DNA from 2 places in the Pseudomonas anguilliseptica genome. Region 2 is predicted to be linked to the other one. Evidence: predicted binding sites of a transcription regulator. Region 2 holds the regulator's gene; the other holds the start of a gene.
The links. The regulator sigma-54, encoded in region 2, starts transcription at its own class of promoters, with help from an activator protein. The targets are predictions, from matches to a motif close to ANTGGCATNNANNTTGCTNT.
Positions count from the first base shown of each region.

Region 1 (3,085 bases), 2.0 Mb from region 2:
CCAGCGGAAAGGCCCAGACAAACGCCACACCGGCGCCGAGCAACTGCACACCGACCCGCGACCAGTTGAACAGGTCGCCACTGAAGAACAGCCCGGCCGCCACCGTACCCCAGACACCGGCAAAGCCATGCACTGGCACCGCGCCAACTACATCATCCAGCTGCCAGCGCTCCAGCAGGCGCATACCGAACACCACCACAAAACCGGATACCAGCCCGGTCAGCAGGGCAAACAGCGGCGACATACTCGCGCAACCGGCGGTGATGCCGACCAAACCGCCGAGCGAACCGTTCACCGTAGTGGTCAGCAGCACCGGACTGGAGGTACTGCGCTGCGCCAGAAATGCGCCCAGCGCTCCGGCCGATGCAGCCAGATGGGTATTCAGGGCAATCAGGCCGAGGCTGACATTCATCTCCAGACTGCTGCCGGCGTTAAAGCCAAACCAGCCGACCCAGAGAATAAAACCGCCCAGCGCGACCAGGCTGAGGTTGTGCCCGGGAATGCTGCGCGGCGTGCCATCCGCAGCAAAGCGGCCCAGACGCGGCCCCAGTACCAAAATGCCGGCCAGCGCACACCAGGCGCCAACGCTGTGCACCACGGTCGAACCGGCGAAGTCGATAAAACCCAAGGCCGCCAACCAACCCTGGCCGCCATAGATGCCGCTCCACACCCAGCTGCCGAACACCGGGTAGATAAACCCGCTGATCACCACTGCGCCAATCAGGTAGGCCGAATAGCGCGTGCGCTCGGCCATGGCACCACTGGCGATGGTCGCTGCCGTGGCGGCGAACATCATCTGAAACAGCAGAAAGGTGAAATCCCAGGGCCCGCCGGTATGCGGCGCGAAATGGCTCATGCCGAACCAGCCGGTGATATTGCTGCCGAACATCAGACCGAAGCCCAGCAGCCAGAAGGTGATGCCACCGACGCAGCCGTCCATGTAATTTTTCATCATCACATTGACCGCATTCTTTGCCCGCGACATGCCGCTTTCCAGCAAGGCAAAGCCGGCCTGCATAAAGAACACCAGCACGCTGGCCAACACCAGCCAGGCCGTGTTGAGCGCCTCATCGCTGGCCGCCTGCGCCAGTGGTGAAACCAACAGTGCAGCTACCCCTAACAGTCGAGTTCTCATCGCAGCGTCCCCCATAAAGGTGAGTAGAGGGGGCTTCGCAACTCTCATGCCAAACAAAAAAATAGCTGGGCGCCATTTTTAACGTTGCCTAGCAACGGCCCCAAAGGTGGTCGCCAGGCCTGGCAGACCATAAAAAACCGCCCAACGGCGCTCAAGCCGCAAGCAACTCGCACCGACACAGTGCAGGCGGGCAACACAGCTGCCTGCAGTCGCGCCATCGCCGCGCAGATAATTTGTTCGACAAACTTTGGTAATGGCCCTTTGACTGCAAGCGCGACTTTGCCAATACTCACTAGCGTCTGACGCCGAAGGCCTCGAACAAGGAACCGTCATTTGAAGCTGGAACTCAAAAACAGCCTGTCACTCAAGTTGCTCCGCGTGGTGCTGCTATCAGCGCTGGTCGTCGGCGTGGTCTTGAGTCTTGCGCAGATTGTTTTCGACGTTTACAAAACACGTCAGGCAGTCGCCAACGACGCGCACCGTATTCTCGGCATGTTCCGCGACCCTTCCACCCAGGCGGTCTACAGCCTGGATCGGGAAATGGGCATGCAGGTGATCGAAGGCCTGTTCCAACATGAGTCGGTGCGCATGGCCGCCATCGGTCACCCCAATGAACCGATGCTGGCGGAGAAAGCCCGAGAGCAGGTCGATATCCCCACGCGCTGGCTGACCGACCCGATCCTTGGCAAAGAACAGAATTTCACCACCCAGCTGGTAGGCCGTGGCCCCTACAGCGAATACTACGGCGACCTCAGCATCACCCTCGACACGGCTCCCTACGGCGAGAGCTTTGTCACCAACTCAGTCATCATCTTTATCTCCGGCGTGCTGCGTGCCCTGGCCATGGGTTTGGTGCTGTACCTGGTCTACCACTGGCTGCTGACCAAACCGCTGTCGAAGATCATTGAGCACCTGACCAATATCAACCCGGACCGCCCCAGCGAGCACAAGCTGCCGATGCTCAAGGGCAACGAGAAGAATGAACTGGGGCTGTGGATCAATACCGCCAACCAGCTGCTCTCCTCCATCGAACGCAACACCCACCTGCGCCGCGAAGCGGAAAACAGCCTGCTGCGCATGGCTCAGTACGATTTCCTTACCGGGCTGCCGAACCGTCAGCAGCTGCAACAGCAACTCGATCAGATTCTTGAAGACGCCGGGCGCCTAAACCGGCGAGTGGCGGTGCTCTGCGTAGGCCTGGATGACTTCAAAGAGATCAACGAGCAGTTTAGCTATCAGACTGGCGACCAACTGCTGCTGGCCCTGTCCGACCGTTTGCGCAGCCACAGTGGCCGCCTCGGCGCTCTGGCCCGCTTAGGTGGTGATCAGTTCGCCCTGGTGCAGGCCGATATCGAGCAGCCTTACGAGGCCGCCGAGCTGGCGCAGAGCGTACTCGACGACCTCGACAACCCGTTTATGCTCGACCAGCAGCAAATGCGCCTACGTGCCACCATCGGCATCACCCTGTTCCCGGAGGATGGCGACAGCACCGAGAAGCTGCTGCAGAAAGCCGAGCAGACCATGACCCTGGCCAAGAGTCGGTCACGCAACCGCTACCAGTTCTATATCGCCAGCGTCGACAGCGAAATGCGCCGCCGCCGCGAGCTGGAAAAAGACCTGCGCGACGCCTTGTCCCTGAACCAACTGCACATGGTTTACCAACCGCAGGTCGACTACCGCGACCACAGTGTGGTTGGCGTCGAAGCGCTGCTGCGCTGGCAACATCCACAACATGGTTTCGTGTCGCCAGATCTGTTTATCCCGCTTGCCGAACAGAGCGGTACCATCATCCCGATTGGTGAATGGATTCTTGACCAATCCTGCCGTCAGCTGCGCGAATGGCATGATCAGGGCTTCACCGAGCTGCGCATGGCGGTCAACCTCTCCACCGTACAGCTGCACCACGCCGAGCTGCCACGGGTGGTCAACAACCTGATGCAGGTCTATCGC
Region 1 is NZ_FNSC01000001.1:2,905,398-2,908,482, reverse strand. It holds gene BLW24_RS14195 (ammonium transporter) at 1-1,135, opposite strand, end outside; gene BLW24_RS14190 (putative bifunctional diguanylate cyclase/phosphodiesterase) at 1,469-3,085, shown strand, end outside.
Region 1: a site for sigma-54 is predicted at 1,170-1,189, ahead of BLW24_RS14195 (ammonium transporter). Genes of this name have one in related genera too.

Region 2 (3,085 bases):
AGGTGAGCATCGGTGGCCGCTTCGGGCACCAGCAGGACAAACAGCAGGTCCACAGGCGCGCCGTCGATGGCGTCGAAGTCTACGGCGGAGTCCAGGCGCAGCAAGGCACTGATCGGCGCGGTGCAACCGGGCAGGCGACAGTGCGGAATGGCAATGCCATTACCGAAACCGGTCGAGCCTAGTTTTTCCCGGGCAATCAGGCTTTCGAAGATGTCTTGGCCATCCAGGTCAGGCAGCTCGCGCGCCACCAGGTTGGCAATCTGTTCGAGGACACGTTTTTTGCTGCCGCCCGGCACGTTCACCAGGGAACGGCCGGGGGGCAGGATGGTTTCAAGTCGGATCATAGGAGATAGACGATGTCAGCGGGCCATAGCGCCCTGTTGACGGTCGAGCTGTTTTTCCTTGTGTTTGATGAGTTGTCGGTCGAGTTTATCAGTCAGTAGATCGATGGCTGCGTACATGTCTTCATGTTCGGCATTGGCGACGACTTCGCCGCCGGCAATGTGCAGGGTCGCTTCGATTTTCTGTTTGAGCTTCTCGACCTCCATGGTGACTTGCACGTTGGTAATCTTGTCGAAGTGGCGCTCCAATCGGCCGAGTTTTTCGGCGATGTAGTCGCGCAGGGCGTCGGTCACATCCAGCTGGTGTCCACTGATGTTGACTTGCATACCGCTTTCTCCTTGTTGCCGTGTGTAAGAGGCAGGCGAGAGGCCTGCCGCCGGAACACTTTGGCGTGGAAGACTCTGACAGAACGAGCCTGGCACGGCCGCTAATTGCTTGTTGGCAGTATGGCTGCTTTTGCGAAAAGGCGTGGCCGGGAGTGTTCTGTGCAGTGCGATCTGTCTTCCTTCTTCGTGCCGCCTTAGATCAATCGTTTGCGCTCACTGGAAGGCGCTATTCCGAGGGATTCACGGTACTTGGCGACCGTGCGGCGGGCTACTTGAATGCCCTGTGCCTCCAGTAAACCAGCGATCTTGCTGTCACTCAACGGCTTTTTCGCATTTTCCGCGGCGACCAGTTTTTTGATGATGGCGCGGATCGCCGTGGACGAGCATTCGCCGCCTTCGGAGGTGCTGACGTGGCTGGAAAAGAAATATTTCAGCTCGTAAATACCGCGCGGGGTGTGCATAAATTTCTGTGTGGTCACCCGCGAAATAGTCGACTCGTGCATGCCCACAGCTTCAGCAATATCGTGCAGCACCAGGGGTTTCATCGCCTCATCGCCGTAGTCGAGGAAACCACGCTGATGTTCGACGATCTGCGTGGCAACCTTCATCAGAGTTTCGTTACGACTTTGCAGGCTTTTGATAAACCAGCGCGCTTCTTGCAGCTGGTTACGCATAAAAGTGTTGTCGGCGCTGGAGTCGGCGCGCTTCACAAAACCGGCGTACTGCGCGTTGACCCGCAGGCGTGGCATAGCTTCCTGGTTGAGCTCCACCAGCCAGCGTTCGTTGTGTTTGCGCACGATTACATCGGGCACCACGTATTCCGGCTCACTGGATTCGATTTGCGAGCCAGGGCGCGGGTTGAGGCTTTGAATCAGGTCGATAACCTGGCGCAGCTCATCTTCCTTGAGCTTCATGCGGCGCATCAGCTGGCTGTAGTCGCGGCTGCCGAGAAGATCAAGGTAGTCGCTGGCCAGACGCTGGGCTTCGCTCAGCCATGGGGTTTTCGCCGGCAGCTGGCGCAGTTGCAGGAGCAGGCACTCGCCCAGGTTGCGCGCGGCGATGCCGGTAGGCTCGAACTGCTGGATGCGGTGCAGCACGGCTTCGACTTCGTCGAGCTCAATATCCAGTTCCGGATCGAAGGCTTCGACGACTTCTTCCAGGCTTTCCTCCAGGTAGCCCTGGTCATTGATGCAGTCGATCAGGGTGGCCGCAATCAGGCGATCCTTGTCGGACATAGGCGCCAGGTTGAGCTGCCATAGCAGGTGGCTTTGCAGGCTCTCGCCGCTGGAGGTGCGTGTGGTGAAATCCCACTCGTCGTCGTCATTGGTGCTGCTGGGCAGGCTGCTGGCGCTGGTTTGGTAGATGTCTTCCCAGGCGGTATCGACGGGCAGCTCATTAGGAATACGTTCGCCCCAATCACCTTCTTCCAGGTTGTCCACGGTCTGCGTGGCTTCCTGGTAGTTGGTTTCCTGATAGGGCGCTTCGGGCTGTTCGCTGGGGCTGGCGCTTTCTGCACCATCGGCCATAGGGTCCGAATTGTCGAAATCATCGCCATCTTCCTGGCGTTCGAGCATCGGGTTGGACTCCAAGGCCTCCTGGATCTCTTGCTGCAGATCCAGGGTCGACAGTTGGAGCAGGCGGATGGCCTGTTGCAGCTGCGGCGTCATCGTCAGCTGCTGGCCCATTCTCAGGACTAGCGATGGTTTCATTGCAGACCTTATTTACCGGCGTCTGTGCGCAATCCACTACAGGGCGTTTTCAAAAAAGCGCCACTAGGAAGCAAATTATATGCCTGACTTTAAGGGTTTTGCCTAGCCTTGGCTGCAGCCGGCTTGAGAAAAGCTGTGGTTACAGCCGGAACTCATGCCCCAGGTAAACTTCTTTGACTGTCTGGTTGGCCAGAATAGTCTCGGCATCACCCTCTGCAATCAGTTGACCATCGCTGACGATATAGGCGGTTTCGCAGATATCCAGGGTCTCGCGCACGTTGTGATCGGTGATCAATACACCGATGCCCTTGGCCTTGAGGTGATGGATGATCTGCTTGATATCGCCCACGGAAATCGGGTCGACACCGGCGAAGGGTTCGTCGAGCAGGATGAACTTGGGGTTGGTCGCCAAAGCGCGGGCAATTTCCACGCGGCGGCGCTCACCACCAGACAGGCTCATGCCAAGGTTGTCGCGGATATGGCTGATATGGAATTCCTGCAGCAGCCCCTCAAGTTCCTTGCGGCGTGCAGCGCCATCTAGGTCCTTGCGGGTTTCCAGGATGGCCATGATGTTGTCGGCCACGCTTAGTTTGCGGAATATCGAGGCTTCCTGCGGCAGGTAGCCAATACCGGCGCGAGCGCGGCCATGCATGGGCTGATGACTGACGTCGAGATCGTCGATCAGCACGCGGCCCTGGTCGGCCTGAA
Region 2 is NZ_FNSC01000001.1:869,928-873,012, reverse strand. It holds gene ptsN (PTS IIA-like nitrogen regulatory protein PtsN) at 1-344, opposite strand, end outside; gene hpf (ribosome hibernation-promoting factor, HPF/YfiA family) at 360-668, opposite strand; gene BLW24_RS04180 (RNA polymerase factor sigma-54) at 863-2,377, opposite strand; gene lptB (LPS export ABC transporter ATP-binding protein) at 2,517-3,085, opposite strand, start outside.